One region of the Streptococcus sanguinis genome, then DNA from elsewhere that is predicted to be linked to it. Evidence: predicted binding sites of a transcription regulator. Region 1 holds the regulator's gene; each other region holds the start of a gene.

Region 1 (4,299 bases):
TATTTTGGATATGCCCGTCAGGATCGGACTGCTGCTCCTCGCGAGCCAATCACAGCTAAACTGGTTGCCAATATGCTTGTCGGTGCTGGAGTGGATCGCGTGATTTCTCTGGATCTTCATGCCGTGCAGGTCCAAGGATTCTTTGATATCCCAGTAGATAACCTCTTCACTATCCCACTCTTTGCCAAACACTACTGCAACATGGGCCTTACTGGCGATGATGTCGTTGTCGTCAGCCCTAAAAACTCTGGCGTCAAACGCGCCCGCAATCTTGCTGAGTATTTGGATTCCCCGATTGCGATTATTGATTATGGCGAAGATGAGGCAGGTCGCTCCGAAGGATATATCATCGGAGATGTCGAAGGTAAGAAAGCTATTCTAATCGACGATATTTTAAATACCGGTCGGACTTTCTCTGAAGCGTCTAAAATTGTCAGCCGCGAAGGCGCAGTCGAAATTTATGCCGTATCCAGTCATGGACTCTTTGCAGATAAAGCTGCGGAATTGCTGGATGATTCTCCTATCAGGGAAATACTTGTGACAGACTCTGTTGATACCAAAGAAAAAACACCTAAGAATCTCCACTACATTACAGCTAGTGAACTGATTGGTGATGCCATTGTCCGCATTCAAGAGAGAAAACCAGTCAGCCCACTCTTTGCCTATCAAAAGAAATAAGGTAACCAGAGTGATTTATTTAGATAATGCCGCTACAACTGCTTTGTCGCCCGCTGCAATCCAAGCAATGACCAAGAATATGACTGTCTTTGGAAATCCTTCCAGTACGCATAGCCATGGCCGAGAAGCTAGTAAACTCCTCAGACAGGCGCGTGAGGATATTGCTCAAGCTCTGCATACTCAAAGCAATAAGATTCTTTTTACTTCAGGTGGCACTGAAAGCAACAATACTGCTATCAAAGGCTATGCCCTTCGTCACCAAAACCGAGGAAAGCATATTGTCACCACTGCTATTGAACACCATGCTGTCTTAGAAGTGGTGGAATACCTAGTAGATAAATTCGGCTTCGAAGCTACTTTTGTTCAGCCGGTAGATGGTCAGATTCGAGCGGAGGATATTAAGAAGGCTCTTAGACCTGACACTATTCTTGTGTCCGTCATGGCAGTTAATAACGAGACGGGTGCCATGCTCCCCATTAAGGAAATTGGTGAATTACTACAAGAACATCCTGCTGCTTTTCACGTTGATGCTGTCCAAGCAATTGGTAAACTTCCCATCTACCCTGACGAGCTAAGGATTGACTTTCTCTCTGCTTCAGCGCATAAGTTTCATGGTCCCAAAGGCGTTGGCTTCCTTTATGCCAAGAAGATGGATTTTGACAATTTCATGCACGGTGGCGACCAGGAAGAAAAACACCGGGCCGGAACTGAAAATCTAATCTCTATCACAGGTATGGCGGCGGCTCTGTCAGATAGCACGGAACATCTTGAGGAAAATCTAGCGCATGCGCAAGACTTAAAAGACAGCTTACTTGCTGACTTATCGGACATTAAACATTACTTAAATGAAAGTCAGCCAAGCTTGCCATATGTCATCAATTTGGGATTTCCCAATCAAAAGAATGACCTACTTCTGCTTCAAATGGATTTAAATGGCTTTTCCATTTCAACAGGCTCAGCCTGTACAGCCGGAGCTATACAACCCAGTCATGTCTTGCAGGCTATGTATGGCAAGGATTCCAACCGCTTGTATGAGTCCATTCGGATCAGCACTTCGGACCAAACGACTCTGCAAGAGATTCAATCATTTACAAAGAAATTAAAAGAATTTTTAGGAGGATAAGATGGCCTTTCAAACATCTGTTAGCTTAGCAAACTGTGAATATACCTATTCACTTCATCCAAATGTCAAGAAATTTACCTTGCGCGACAATACATTCGCTGAAAGCAAGGTTGGCAACTATGAACTCTCACGTCTGCTGGAATCTGTTCCCAACAGCGGAAATGGTTTTCTGCTGAAAATCATCGTCAATAAAGAGTTGAATGGTTTCAAAATCAACATCACTGACAAATCAGGCCTGCGCTTGGTCAATATTTTCAAATCAGAAGACCATCACATTATCCAGCAAGAATTTTATTTCTTGATGGATAGCTTGGTTGAAAGAAATATTTTTGAAAAGACACCACAATAAGCAAGATTCTCGCAATTTTGCTTTTTTGGTTTTGAATCTTCAAAATTTAAACGAGCTTGACTTCTACTTAGAACACTTGAAGAAAAGACTAACCGAACCCAAAGAAAGGATTAACAATGGTTGAACTGACCTATTTGGACTCATATAAGGTGAAACGAACACTTACCTATGAAGACTTCGACGAATTTCTTCTCGCCTTCTCTGGCTGTGTCACAGTTCCTGACTCGCTCAAAGTACTTTCCATCACTTATAATGGACACCAGCTGCCTTTTGCAGGGCTAATTGGGGACTTGTACCGCCAGATGTACCAGTTAGACCTTAGTCCCTACCAGGACTAAGCTTTTAAACACTATTATTCCCAGCAATTCCTGATTTTCTTTTTTAGTGCATTAAACATCCTTAATTAGTTGATTTTTTCACAAACTTCCTATAAAATAGAATTAGAAAGGTTGTGATTTTGTGAAAACTGAAAAAAATACTACAATTCCTCGAGCAACTGCTAAAAGGCTATCGCTCTACTATCGTATTTTTAAACGTTTTAATGCTGAGAAGATCGAAAAAGCAAACTCCAAGCAAATTGCAGAAGCCATTGGTATTGACTCTGCTACTGTCAGACGAGATTTTTCTTATTTCGGTGAACTTGGCCGCAGAGGATTTGGTTACGATGTCAAGAAATTGATGAACTTTTTTGCTGACCTCTTGAACGACAATGCTATTACCAATGTCATGATTGTTGGCGTTGGTAATATGGGACGTGCTCTGCTGCACTATCGTTTTCATGAGCGCAATAAAATGAAGGTTGTAATGGCTTTTGACATAGATGACCATCCAGAAGTTGGCAGCACAACCAGCGATGGAATTCCTATCTATGGAATTTCCCAAATCAAAGAAAAAATACAGTCAGGAAATGTGCAAACCGCCATCCTAACTGTACCTAGCGTAAAAGCTCAAGAAGTCGCATCTATCTTAGTTCAGGCTGGTGTCAAGGGCATTCTCTGTTTCTCACCTGTAAACCTATCCCTGCCTAAGGATGTGGTCGTCCAGTATGTTGACCTGACTAGCGAACTGCAGACTTTGCTCTACTTCATGAGAAAAAATGATTATTAATTTGAAAGAGGTATTAAACACTCTATGAGTAAACCTATTATTGGAATAACCGGAAATGAAAGAGAAATCCCAGACGATCACTTCATCCATATAAGCTATACAGCGACAGGATTCGTTGAGGGTGTCAAAGAAGTTGGCGGAATTCCAATGATTTTGCCAATCGGTGATGAAGAAATGGCTAAACAGTATGTTTCCATTGTCGATAAATTAATCATCACAGGAGGTCAAAATGTATGCCCTCAATTCTATGGTGAAGAGAAAACCATTGACAGCGATGATTATTTACTCAAGCGAGACATTTTTGAGTTAGCTTTAATCAAGGAAGCTCGCCGCCAAAATAAACCAATCTTCACTGTCTGCCGCGGAACCCAACTTTATAATGTCGCTTTAGGCGGTACGCTTCATCAAGATATTGAAGATCATTGGCAAGATAGCTCTGCTGAGTACACAACCCAAAGCATGGTGACCAAGAATGGTTCTATTCTGCACGAAATCTATGGACCAGCATCCGAAATCAACTCCTTCCACCATCAGAGTATCAAGGATTTGGCTACTGGCCTAGAAGTCATCGCCTATGATCCTCGCGATAAGATTATTGAAGCCATCACTTCTACTGATGGTAGTCCTTTCCTTGGCGTCCAATGGCATCCAGAGTTCTTGTTTGGCTCCAGAGAAGGAGACTTAGCTCTGTTTGATTATGTTGTCAATATTCTTTAAAAGCTTCTATTCCTAGATAAACTTCTGTTCTACTCGAATAGAAGTTTTTTATACTCAAGTAAATCGAATTATATTATATCATATCTGTCTCCTCTCGGTAGCTATAGTAGTTGCATTTGGACACAATCAAATGATCCAAAAGAACTAAACCCATCATCTCACATGCTTCTTTCATATGCTGGGTCACCTCATCGTCGTTTCTGCTGGGAACGACTGATCCTGATGGATGATTGTGTACCAGTATGATAGATGTCGCCAAATGTTTGAGAGCGTAGTGGAGAATCTCTCTTGGCTCAGCAATGCTTCTGCTTACCGTCCCCATGAA
Region 2 (4,299 bases), 710 kb from region 1:
AAAGTCTGAGGAGCATTTCTTTCGATAATCAGCGTTCCGATGACGCGCTCTTCTCTCACTATCGGAAAGACCGTCTGATGGATGGCTAAGCCCTCCTGCGATCTGGCTGAAAGCCCAATCGAAGGAGCGCCCGTCTCCAAGGTCCGGATAACACCTGGCTCATTTTCCAGGTAAGCCATAGCACCTACGACCGAGTTTTCGTACAAGCTGAGCTTGCTTTCCGGTTTTTTGTGAAAGATAACAATGGCATGTTCTGAAAAGATATTCTTTACGTCAATGAAGACATCTTCATTGGCATAAGCTGAGTTTTTCAATAATTCATCAGCCTGTTGGACAAGATGCTCGATATCAGCCTCATCCAAATTTGTCTGTTCCTGACAAAGCTGCTTTATCTTATCTTTATACATCATTACACATCATCTTGGAGCACCAGCAATTTGGCAATCTCAATCATCGGCACTCTCTTTTGCATACTAATTGTCCGAATGCGTTTGAAAGCTTCTGGCTCTGACAAATGATCACGAGCCATCAGCAAGCCTTTAGCCTTTTCAATCACAATCCGATCGTCTATTTTTTTAGACAGCTTGACCATTTCATTGGACATCTGCTGAAGCTGACGGCCCTTCTCAATGCAGACCTCTACCATTGGAACCAAGGACTTGGCATCCAAAGGTTTAACCAAGTAAGCACTAATTCCATTGGTTTTAGCTTTTTGAACATAGTGTTCATCACTGTAGGCTGACAGTAGAATCACACTGTAGGCTAAAGCATCTTCGAGTATCTTCTTACCCGCTGTCAGGCCATCCAGAAGCGGAAGCTTGATGTCCATCATGACCAAGTCACAACGATATTTCTGACACAAATCAATAGCCTCAAAGCCATCGGATGCCTCAGCCACCACTTCATAATCAGCTTCTTCTAATATATTTCGGATATCTAATCTTACAATTGGATCATCATCAACAATTAGTATTCTGCCCTTCATACTTCCCCTCGACAGTTTGATTTTTTATGTCCGCGTTACGACAGTGCTGGAGAAGCCTAAAATCTCTTCCAGACCTTGTAAAACGGCAATGAGAGCTGCCTCAACAGAAGAAACGTCACCTGTCATCACGACAGAGCCGCTGAAACGATCCACAAAACCAATTTGAACATCTGCAGCCTTGGTCGCAATATCAACCGCAATGATAGCCGCTTCACTCGGAGTGATCGTCAAGATTCCAATCGCATTCTTGATTTCTGCCTGCAATCCCAATTTTTCAAAAATGACTTCATCAGGATTAGCGATAAGGTGCGCCAAGGTCACTTGTTTCCCAGGAACGTATTCCTGTATCATTCTTTGTTTTTCTTCCAATTTAGTAAACCTTCTTCATGATTTTAAACCTTCAGAAGTGTACTGCACGCTCTTAATCATTATACAATAATTTTGGCATAACAGCAATTCAGAGGATTAAAACGCTTTCTCTAATACTTTAAGCAGCTCTTCTGCCGTAGGGACACGAGGGTTAGTCGGAGTACAGCCATCATGCAGAGCAGCTTCTGAAATTTCTACCTTGTACTGAGCAAAAGCATCTGCTTTCACACCATATTCTCTTAGAGAAGTTGGCATCTCCAGCTTTCTTTGTAGTTTCTTGATGGCTTCAACCAGCTGTCTTACTCCTGACACAGGACTTGAAGCACTGCATCCCAGTAGTTTGGCAATATCCTGATAGCGGCTCGCTACAGTCTTGTCTGTCGCCTGCCGGTTCCGATTGTTGAATTCGATACCAGCATTATACTGAATGACATGGGGCATTAAAATACTGTTTAAACGACCATGAGGCACATGGAACTTAGCGCCTGCCGCATGTGCCAGACTGTGATTGATACCCAAAGAAGCTGTATTAAAGGCCATACCTGCCAGAGTGGATGCTGCATGCATCTTTTCACGCGCTTCTACATCCTGACCATTTTTGTAGGCTTTAGGCAGGTATTCAAAGACCAGCTTGATTGCCTTTTCAGCCAAGGCATCAGAGAAGTCCGTAGCCTTGGTCGATACATAAGCTTCAATGGCATGGGTCAGTACATCCATTCCAGTGTCAGCCGTGATGTTACCAGGAAGTGACAGAACCAAATCCGCATCTAAGATCGCAACATCCGGAAGGATTTCTTTGGTCACTAAAGGATATTTGGTACCTCTCTCTGCATCCGTGATGACAGAAAAGGACGTTACTTCAGATCCAGTTCCGCTTGTTGTAGGAATGGCGATGAGAATAGCCTCTGAGAAGGCACCCTGCTTCTTGGCAAAATAATACATAGCCTTGGAAGCATCAATGGCAGAGCCTCCGCCAATAGAAAGCACAATGCTGATTGGCTTGTCTCCTGCACTCTTGATACCAGCTACAACCGTTTCGATTGGCGGATCAGGCACAATGTCTGTGAAAACAACAATGTCATTGCTGTCATCAAAGTTGGCTAAAATAGCATCCAACGTGCCAGATGTCTTCAAAAAAGGATCGGCAACGACTAAAATATGCTCGTTTTTATAATGGCTTAATTGCTGCAGAGCGCCCTTGCCCACATGCAATTCAGTCTTATAGGAAATCTTATACATCTTTTCTCCTTTCTGTTGTATCTATTTTTAAACAAAAAGAAGCTATATGAAAATAAGACTGTTCCCCTACACACGTCACAGCATTTTCATATAGCTTCATTGCTTATTTATCTTCAGTACCCCTTTGTACTATATTGAATTATAACACAAAAGCGCTTTCATGGCAATGAAAAAGTCATTAATATAAGAAGTTTTTAGTGCCGCTTCTCTTTTCAAAAACAAGCTTGTTTGAAGGATTAAATTTTTATTAAAATTTGATTCGTTTTCCTTGTAATTACCTGTGAAAGGTGTTACAATCTAGTTACTAGGAAATTGATTTTAGTACTTTTAAGGATATGGAAGTCTGGTGCAAATCCAGCGCGGTCCCGCCACTGTGATAAGCTTTTCAGCTTTAAGTCAGGTCTTTATTCTTAAATTTTAGTAGATTTCATGCCTCGATGTAAGGTAGTGATGTCAGTTTGGAACAAACATTTTAGCTTAGTTTCCATTATTGACTCTACGTTTAAGTACGTTAATTTTCTAAAGATGAGGTTTCACTTGTCTTTCTGCAAAGGAGCAGAGTCAATAATTGGAAAGCTAGTGCTAATCAACGAAGCTTAGCATGAAGATACAATGATGTATAGGCGGCTTTCTTTTTTAGAAGATTAAAATAAGTTCTGTCCTTCCAAGACTCAGTAGGAGTCAATTTGGAAAGACAGAACTTTTTCTGTTTCTTTTTGTCACTGGCGTTTGCTTGCCCAACGCTCAACATCTGCCTTGGTGATATTGTGGAAGACCTTAGCACCTCTTTCATAGGCGATGTCTTCTTGGTTTTTAGTAAAGTTGATTACTCGAGCCAAGGCAAAGAAATAATCTGATAGACGATTGACAAAAATCAGGACATTATTGTTAATTTCTGTAGTCCACATAGCCCCTACGATATGGCGCTCTGCCCGTCTTGCAATGGTCCGAGCCACATGAATCATGGAAGCAATCTCGTCACCGCCTGGCAGGATAAATCTTTCCAGAGCCGGTGGAATTTCTGCGTAGGTATCAATCCTCTCCTCAATCCAGTCAATCAGCTGCTGATCGACCTTATAAGGGTAAACTCCCTTAGGAGTAGAGAGGTCTGAACCACAGTCAAAGAGATAATGCTGCAGCTGGAGCAGCTCATCTCTCAGCTTATCATCCTTGTCCAGCTTGGTAATGGTATAACCAATCCAAGAGTTCAGCTCATCAATGGTTCCGTAAGCATTAACTCGTTCTGCATCCTTGGCAACACTTTGACCGCCAACTAGCTTAGTCAAGCCCTTGTCACCTGTTTTTGTATAGAGTTGCATATTTTTCCTCCTTTAAGTCACATTTTTGCGAATATCAACATAATCTTCTTCTTTCAAGCTGCCTTCAGCAAAGGTTGGCATGTGCTCCATGGTATAAACAGCATTTTCCAGCAGAAAGAAAGCCAAAGGACAGCCTGAACCTTCACCTAGCCGCATGTCCAGCAAAAGCATGGGCTCCAGTCCTAGAAAGTCACTGACCAGTCTGTAAGCAGGCTCCGTCGAAGCATGGGAAGCAAAGGTATAGTCCAAGACATGAGGAGTCAGCTGATGGGCAATCAGAAGCCCCGTTAGAGAGATAAGGCCATCCACTACACAAGGCAGCTGATAGCGGGCACAGGCAAGATGAGTGCCTGCCATAGCCAGCATATCCAGCCCGCCAAGCTTAGC
Region 3 (4,299 bases), 730 kb from region 1:
TCAGACAGGGGATTATATGCCATTCCAGCTCAACTGGATTACCTTTGTTTATATGTTTGTCATCTTGAATGCCCTGTACTTTATTATTAGATTTTTATTTATTCAAAAGGTTAAAAAAATCAGGGATGATAATCGGCAGGCAGAATTCTTATCAGAATGGTGAGAAGTAGTATGAAGATTTTTAAGGTAAGGAGTCGGAAGTCTTGAAAGAAATCCGTCACGATTTAGCAGAGTGCATGCCTGATGTAGAATTCGAAACACATGTCATCAGTATTAGTGAAAATGGATGAAAACCGAATGAAATCATTTGACAATTTTTTAGGTTTGCGATATCATACTGTTCGGGCACCTCTTTTAGAGGTCAGAGCTTCCTGTTTCCAGGGAGCTATTTTTCTTTTTCGGACAGATTATGGAAAATCCTCCTATGGCTAAGTTTCCAGCAACTGTGATGCTTGCTGGAACGAATTGTTTTATGAAAAGGAGCACGTATGTCAACTAAATATATTTTTGTCACCGGTGGTGTAGTTTCTTCTATCGGGAAAGGAATTGTGGCAGCTAGCTTGGGCCGCCTTTTGAAGAATCGAGGTCTCAAAGTTACGATTCAGAAATTTGACCCTTATATCAATATTGATCCCGGAACCATGAGCCCTTACCAGCATGGGGAGGTGTTTGTGACAGATGATGGAGCCGAGACGGATCTGGATCTGGGGCACTATGAGCGTTTTATTGACATCAATCTCAATAAATACTCCAATGTCACCACTGGTAAGATCTATAGCGAAGTCCTGCGCAAGGAGCGTAAAGGTGAGTATCTGGGAGCGACGGTCCAAGTCATTCCGCATATTACGGATGCTCTCAAGGACAAGATCAAGCGGGCTGCACGGACGACGGACTCGGATGTGATTATCACCGAGGTCGGAGGTACAGTGGGCGACATCGAGTCTCTTCCTTTCTTAGAAGCTTTGCGTCAGATGAAGGCGGATGTCGGAGCAGACAATGTCATGTATATCCATACGACCCTCCTGCCCTATCTCAAGGCAGCTGGCGAAATGAAGACCAAGCCGACTCAGCATTCTGTCAAAGAGCTGCGAGGTCTGGGGATTCAGCCTAATATGCTGGTCATCCGCACAGAGAAGCCAGCTGGACAAAATATCAAAAACAAACTAGCTCAATTCTGTGATGTGGCGCCGGAGGCGGTCATTGAGTCGCTAGATGTGGAGCATCTTTACCAAATTCCTCTCAATTTGCAGGCGCAAAAGATGGACCAAATCGTCTGTGACCATCTGAAGCTGGATGTGCCAGCAGCGGATATGACAGAGTGGTCAGCCATGGTAGAGAAAGTGATGAACCTGAAAAAGCAGGTCCATATTGCTCTGGTCGGCAAGTATGTCGAGTTGCCAGATGCCTATATTTCAGTTGTTGAAGCGCTCAAGCATGCCGGCTATGCCAATGATGCGGAAGTTAAGATTGACTGGATTGATGCGAATCAGATAACAGCCGAAAACGCCGTAGAGCTTCTTGGAAATGCGGATGGGATTATCGTTCCGGGCGGCTTTGGTCAGAGAGGAACTGAGGGGAAAATTCAGGCAATCCGATATGCGCGTGAGCAGGATGTGCCTATGTTGGGAATTTGCTTGGGCATGCAGTTAACCTGTGTCGAATTCGCCCGTCATGTCCTAGGATTGGCAGATGCCAACTCAGCGGAGCTTAATCCAGACACACCATATCCAATCATTGACCTCATGCGTGATCAGATTGATGTAGAAGACTTGGGTGGAACGCTGAGATTGGGGCTCTATCCTTCTAAGCTTAAGAGTGGCTCTAAGGCAGCAGCGGCTTACGACTATCAAGAAGTCGTGCAGCGCCGTCACCGTCATCGCTATGAGTTTAACAATGATTTTCGCGAGCAGTTTGAGTCAGCCGGATTTACATTTTCAGGAGTTTCACCAGACAATCGCTTGGTCGAAATAGTGGAAATCCCAGAAAACAAATTCTTCGTTGCTTGTCAGTATCACCCAGAGCTTTCCAGCCGCCCGAACCGACCTGAAGGTCTTTATACAGCCTTTGTCACGGCAGCGGTAGAAAAGAGCTCGGAGAGATAGACCTGCTTTTTCTAGGATAAGCGATTTTTCTAGAGAAATGTTATAATGAAAGCAAAAGGAGGGAAGAAGATGTTTCTAAACATTTTAGCTAGTATTCGTACTAATAATTTTCAAGATGAGCATTGTGTAGAAAAAATCCAAGCTCTCTGGCAGGAACAAGAGGGAGCTGTGAAAGAAGCTTTTGCCCAAGGGGAACCGGTTTATGCTGTCTATCATGACTATGCTAGTGATTACAAAGGAGACTATAGTCTCTCTATCTGCCGTTTGACAGATGGGGAAGTCTATGATTTTGACACATCCGAGCAGACCTATCAAGTATTTGAGGCTGATAAGGAGGATCCTCAAGCGATTCTTCATGCTTGGCAGAGGATTTGGCAGGCAGAAGAAACAGGTGAGCTTCATCGAGATTATACTATTGACTTTGAAAAATACGATCCCGACCAAACGGTGGCTGTCTTTATTGCGACTCAGCAGCACTGAGTTTTCTGTGTTCCTGCCTTAGCTTCATTTTCGCTTAGATTTCCCAATTTTACTGATTGAGTAGAAAGTTGATTTTTTGAAATAAACTAAAAAATTTTCTTGACAAGCCTTAGCTGTCCTGTTATACTAGTAAGGTACTCAATCGCGGGGATGGCGGAATTGGCAGACGCGCAGGACTAAGGATCCTGTGACCGCTTTAGGTCGTGAGGGTTCAAGTCCCTCTCTCCGCATCAAGTAAGCTGACTTCGGTCAGCTTTTTCTTTTTGCGATAGAGACGCTTAAAAAGGCTGAGTGTCTCCCTGCAATTCTTTAAAATTTCAGGAAAAACTAGCAATTTTAGTGAAAAAGTGATAAAATAAACAATGTAAGTGGTTTAACCACAAAAAATAAGAGGAGGCCTGATAAGAATGGCAATCGTTTCAGCAGAAAAATTTGTCCAAGCAGCTCGTGACAATGGTTACGCAGTTGGTGGATTCAACACAAACAACCTTGAGTGGACTCAAGCTATCCTGCGTGCGGCAGAAGCAAAGAAAGCACCAGTGCTTATCCAAACTTCAATGGGTGCTGCTAAATACATGGGTGGCTACAAAGTTGCTCGTAACTTGATCGCTAACCTTGTAGAATCAATGGGCATCACTGTACCAGTTGCGATTCACTTGGACCATGGTCACTACGAAGATGCACTTGAGTGTATTGAAGTTGGTTACACTTCTATCATGTTTGATGGTTCACACCTTCCAGTAGAAGAAAACCTTAAATTGGCTAAAGACGTTGTTGAAAAAGCACACGCTAAAGGTATCTCAGTAGAAGCTGAAGTTGGTACTATCGGTGGTGAAGAAGACGGTATCATCGGTAAAGGTGAATTGGCTCCAATCGAAGACGCTAAAGCAATGGTTGAAACCGGAATCGACTTCTTGGCAGCTGGTATCGGTAACATCCACGGTCCATACCCGGCAAACTGGGAAGGTCTTGACCTTGACCACTTGAAGAAATTGACAGAAGCTCTTCCAGGCTTCCCAATCGTATTGCACGGTGGTTCAGGTATTCCTGATGACCAAATCCAAGCAGCTATCAAACTTGGTGTTGCGAAAGTTAACGTTAACACTGAATGCCAAATCGCATTCGCTAACGCAACTCGTAAATTTGCTCGCGACTACGAAGCAAACGAAGCAGAATACGACAAGAAGAAACTCTTCGACCCACGTAAATTCTTGGCTGACGGTGTAAAAGCTATCCAAGCATCAGTTGAAGAACGTATCGACGTATTCGGTTCAGAAGGTAAAGCTTAATAAGCTTGTAAATGCTTGATATAACAGGGTTTATCCGATTTGGATAAACCTTTTTTCTTTGCTTATCACCTAATATAATGAGTAATGGGGATACCATATTTTGTTTTCTCAGTAGAAAATAATGTCTGTATTATATTAGCATACTATTATAGAAATATTGTATACAAGTCTTTTTAGACGCTATATTAAATAAATGTTAGTTACAATAAAAAACAGATTTACGAAAAGAAATGCCTAGATTTGCTTATTGTAATTTAATTCAGTATAATTATAGAAATCTCGGTAAAGGGTTAATTAAATAACAAATGCAATATTATATGTTCATAAAACAGTTCTTAAACTGGGGAATCATTTTGGGTGTCATACCTATTTTAAGTAAAACTTTTTTGTACTTTCCGAAAGATAATAATGCAAGCTCAGTATCGGAT
Region 4 (4,299 bases), 650 kb from region 1:
CCTTTCGTAAATTAATAAAAGCAAAACGTTTGATTCTACTGCACGTTGGCTTTCTTAATCAAATCAAACAAATCTTTTTTAGAGTCATTTGGTACTTTACGTACGTCGAATTCAACGCCAAGGTCGCGCAGTTTTTCATAAGTGGCAACGTCTTCCTTGTCCATTGACAGTACGTTGTTGACCATCGTTTTACCAGTTGAGTGAGCCATAGAACCGACATTAAGGGTCTTGATTGGCACACCGCCTTCAACAGCACGAAGGGCGTCTTGAGGAGTTTCAAACAGAATCAAGGCATGAGTGTTGCCAAAGCGAGGGTCTTTTGAAACAGCAATCAACTTGTCGATTGGGACAACATTGGCTTTGACATTACCTGGTGCAGCTTGCTTAATCAACTCTTTACGAAGTTCGTCTTGAGCTACTGAGTCAGAAGCAACGATAATACGATCTGCTTTTGAATCTGGCGTCCAAGCTGTTGCTACCTGACCATGCAGCAAACGTGTGTCGATCCGGGCAAGGTTGATTTTGAGCTTGCCGTCACCTATTACAGTCCCTTCAGGGATAGCTGCTTGGGCAACTGGAGCAGCTGCAGCAGGAGCATTTGCTTCTTCAGCAGCAGGATTTAGCTCTTCAGGCAGAGCTTTGACTCCTTCCTTGGCTTCTTTGATGATGTTAGCAACAACAGCTTCAACGCCGGCGTTGGCATCCATCATCCTTTCTGTATAAGCTTGAATCAGCATAGGCAGGTTCAAGCCTGTAATGATAGCGAACTTGCGGTCAGGATTTTCACCCATGACACGGCTAGCTTGGTTGAATGGAGAGCCACTCCAAAGGTCAGCCAAGACCAACACTTCATCGTCCGCATCAAACGAAGCCACAGCGTCATTGAACTTTGCATAGAGATCATCTGGTCCTTCGTTGGGCATGAAAGTTACAACTTGTACTTTTTCCTGCTCACCGAAAATCATAGAACCTGATTGATGAATACCAGCAGCAAATTCACCGTGGCTAGCAATAATGATTCCGATACTCATTATTGACATTCCTCCTTATAAAATGTTTGACTTAAGTTTTAAGAAAACTTTAAGGCAAGTTTATTATAAAACGTTTTCATGAAAAATGCAAGCGTTTGTTCCTAAAAACGACTTTTTCTTTCAAAAATGTCAGTATTCACTGAATGCCTGATAAATATAGGTATAAGCAAACCATAGCTATAGAAATGTTTTAATAAATTAGGAAAACAGAAAATATAACAGATTAATATATGAAAAAATGTTGAAATAATATGAAAGAGACTTTTGAAATAAAAGAAAAGAATCGTGTTTGAGAAAGTGTTTGTTTATCAAAAAAGAAAGAGGAGGACCAAAGACAAGAATTCGCATCTTATGTCTTTAGCCTCCATCTATAATGGCAAAAGTTTCTAATAATATTAAGTCTGTCTATCATAAGTTTCCAAAAGTTTGGTAAATGTTGGGATTGATATGTTTTAAAGTATTAGTGTGTGAAGTCAAGGACCATACGTCCCTGAATAGTACCCGCTTCCATTTCGTCAAAGACATCCACAGCATCTGAAACAGGGCGCTTTTGAACGACAGGAACCACTAATCCTTCAGCACCAAACTGGAAGGCTTCTTCCAAGTCCTTGCGTGTACCAACGAGGGAACCAATGACTTGGATACCATTTAAAACAGTTTTGACAATGCTGAGGTCCATCATTTCAGATGGCAATCCAACGGCAACTACCCGACCGCCAGCACGAACAGAGTCAACAGCTTGGTTAAAGGCAACTTTAGAAACGGCTGTTACTACGGCAGAATGCGCACCGCCAGTTTTTTCTTGGATAAGAGCAGTGACATCTTCAACTTCATGGCCGTTGATGACGATGTCAGCACCGACTTCTTTGGCCAGAGCGAGCTTGTCATTGTTGATATCAACAGCGACAACATGTGCGTTAAAGACTTTCTTAGCATATTGAACCGCTAGGTTACCCAATCCACCTGCTCCAAAGATAACTGTCCATTGGCCTGGTTGAAGCTGAGCTTCTTTGATAGCCTTGTAGGTCGTTACACCGGCACAAGTGATAGAAGAAGCTTGTGCAGGATCCAGTCCTTCAGGGACTTTGACAGCGTAATCAGCTGTTACGATACATTGCTCTGCCATACCACCATCAACAGAATAACCAGCATTTTTTACTGTACGGCAAAGGGTTTCGCGGCCAGTTGTACAGTATTCACAAGCGCCGCAGCCTTCAAAGAACCATGCAACACTGACGCGGTCTCCGACTTTGAGACTTTTTACATCTGGAGCGATTTCTTTGACAATACCAATACCTTCATGTCCGAGAACGCGGCCCGGTACCTTACCAAAGTCACCATGCGCGACGTGCAAATCCGTATGGCAGACACCGCAGTATTCGATGTCAACGAGAGCTTCCCCTGTTTCAAGAGGACGAAGTTCCTTATTTTCTATGAGTTGGACATTAGTTCCCTCTGGATTTACAACAACTGCTTTCATAAGTAGTTTCCTCCTGTTATTTAGTTTTTAATTATGTTAATTATATCACAAACTCAAACAAATAGCAAACACTTACAAATATGAGCGAAAGTAACCTTTAAAACTATGATACGGCGGATAAGCTCCGATTTTTAAAGCTTTTGAGCATGATTGAGGTCGAGAGAAGACAAAAAAGAAAAGACAAACTCTCGAACAGAGTTTGCCTAATTGTCTACTTTTATAAAAAGAGTTTGTTTAGCTCGTGGGCGACGCCATCTTGGTCGTTAGTCAAAGACAACTGCTGGTCAGCGAAGGGCAGCAGGTCAGTATTGGCATTTTTCATGGCATAGCCAGTACCAGCAAAGGACAGCATCTCAGTATCATTTTGCTCATCGCCAAAGGCAATCAGATTTTTACGATCTACATTGAGAACATTAAGAAGGTACTGAAGGGCAAAGGCCTTATTGACCCCTTTTGGAGCACACTCGAGAATGTTGAGTGGCCCGCCCCAAGAGTTGATAGCAAGTTCATGCTGGTAAAAAGCATTCATTTCCTCTGCCAGAGCATATTTATCAGCTGCTCGTGTCTGCAGGAGAATGGCGTTAGGATTCTCCGTTACCAGATTGGCTTGAAACTGGTTTTCAGGCTTAAAAGCATCGATGCCAAATAGCTTAGGATCAGCAATTTCTTCATTAGGATTGGTGATATAGAATTTATTGCGGTATTCGCCAGCAATGAAATCTGCTTCAATCTCATCCTTGCGCTTAACCATATCCAGCAGAAAGGACTTATCCAGCGTCAGCGATTTTTCAAAGTTCCATTTCTTTTCTGGAATATGAGTCAAAGAGCCGTTGAAGTTAATCATGGGCGTATTAAGCTCTAATTCTTTATAATATTTCAAAGCCATGCGGTAGGGCCGTCCTGTTGTGATGATGACCTTGTGGCCCTTTTGGGAAATTTTTTTGATGGTTTCTTTGGTGAAGTCAGACAGATTGCTGTTAGAATCCAGCAAGGTTCCGTCCAAATCCACAGCGATTACTTTTTTTGTCATGTGAGTCTCTTTTCAGTGATAATACAGACTATTATAACAGAATTCAGTGTAAATAACACGACTTATGTTATAATGGTGCTCTAATCAGTCACAATTATGACACAGCAAGGAGGAGCTTTTCGTATGCGTAAACCGTTCATGATTCATGCTCTTTTTCTAATGATTGCCTTTTTTATCTATATCCAATCTCTAAATGGGGGTCCAACCTATCTCATCTGGAATATGACCTTGGCCTTAATCAGCTATGATGCAGCTGTCTTGACGCTTTTATTCAAGAAGCAGAAGTGGGCTTATCCTCTTCTTTTCCTGTTGTGGTTGCTTTTCTTCCCCAACACTTTCTATATGATTACTGATTTGATTCATATGACTTGGGTGGCAGATGTTCTGAGTAAGCCAAGTGTTTTTCTGCTCTTTTTAGCTTTTGTTTCCAGTATTTTATTCGGGATTTTCTGTGGTATGGAGAGCTGGTATGTCATCAAGGAAGGTTGGAAGCTTAACTGGTATTTGGATCTATTGCTGACGGCAGCTCTGTCGGCTGTGTCCAGTCTGGCTATCTACATAGGACGTTATGATCGCCTCAATAGCTGGGATTTATTACTTCATCCACAGCTGGTTATACAGAAGCTTTTGCAAACTTTGCAGCCTGATCGACTGCCTTTCATTCTTGGTTTTACTTTTTTACAGTTTATGAGTTTGGTATTTCTGATGAGAGATAATAAAAAATAAGAACAGCGAGACATTCATCTTGAAAAAGTGAA

Evidence for each region. The regulator Rex, encoded in region 1, represses fermentation and respiration genes when NADH is low (regulators of the CRP and FNR family bind a similar motif). The targets are predictions, from matches to a motif close to TTGTGAANTANTTCACAA.
Region 2: the regulator Rex is predicted to act here: its motif matches at 2,726-2,743, upstream of FOC72_RS07695 (1-propanol dehydrogenase PduQ).
Region 3: the regulator Rex is predicted to act here: its motif matches at 2,928-2,945, upstream of FOC72_RS00850 (class II fructose-bisphosphate aldolase).
Region 4: the regulator Rex is predicted to act here: its motif matches at 2,545-2,562, upstream of adhP (alcohol dehydrogenase AdhP).

What each region holds. Positions count from the first base shown of each region.
Region 1 is NZ_CP054570.1:898,217-902,515, reverse strand. It holds gene FOC72_RS04475 (ribose-phosphate diphosphokinase) at 1-678, shown strand, start outside; gene FOC72_RS04470 (cysteine desulfurase family protein) at 689-1,801, shown strand; gene FOC72_RS04465 (DUF1831 domain-containing protein) at 1,803-2,150, shown strand; gene FOC72_RS04460 (DUF4649 family protein) at 2,267-2,488, shown strand; gene FOC72_RS04455 (redox-sensing transcriptional repressor Rex) at 2,610-3,257, shown strand; gene FOC72_RS04450 (gamma-glutamyl-gamma-aminobutyrate hydrolase family protein) at 3,282-3,974, shown strand; gene radC (RadC family protein) at 4,048-4,299, opposite strand, start outside.
Region 2 is NZ_CP054570.1:1,605,186-1,609,484, forward strand. It holds gene FOC72_RS07680 (sensor histidine kinase) at 1-410, opposite strand, end outside; gene FOC72_RS07685 (ANTAR domain-containing response regulator) at 410-985, opposite strand; gene FOC72_RS07690 (BMC domain-containing protein) at 1,010-1,354, opposite strand; gene FOC72_RS07695 (1-propanol dehydrogenase PduQ) at 1,451-2,593, opposite strand; adenosylcobalamin (AdoCbl) riboswitch at 2,904-3,052, shown strand; gene FOC72_RS07700 (cob(I)yrinic acid a,c-diamide adenosyltransferase) at 3,313-3,912, opposite strand; gene cobT (nicotinate-nucleotide--dimethylbenzimidazole phosphoribosyltransferase) at 3,925-4,299, opposite strand, start outside.
Region 3 is NZ_CP054570.1:170,842-175,140, forward strand. It holds gene FOC72_RS00830 (FtsX-like permease family protein) at 1-163, shown strand, start outside; partial or broken gene FOC72_RS11700 (B3/B4 domain-containing protein) at 198-290, shown strand; gene pyrG (CTP synthase) at 489-2,102, shown strand; gene FOC72_RS00840 (GyrI-like domain-containing protein) at 2,172-2,582, shown strand; tRNA gene FOC72_RS00845 (tRNA-Leu) at 2,727-2,812, shown strand; gene FOC72_RS00850 (class II fructose-bisphosphate aldolase) at 2,990-3,871, shown strand; gene FOC72_RS00855 (hypothetical protein) at 4,225-4,299, shown strand, end outside.
Region 4 is NZ_CP054570.1:247,289-251,587, forward strand. It holds gene FOC72_RS01215 (PTS sugar transporter subunit IIB) at 36-1,031, opposite strand; gene adhP (alcohol dehydrogenase AdhP) at 1,492-2,511, opposite strand; gene FOC72_RS01225 (Cof-type HAD-IIB family hydrolase) at 2,729-3,541, opposite strand; gene FOC72_RS01230 (DUF1361 domain-containing protein) at 3,638-4,267, shown strand.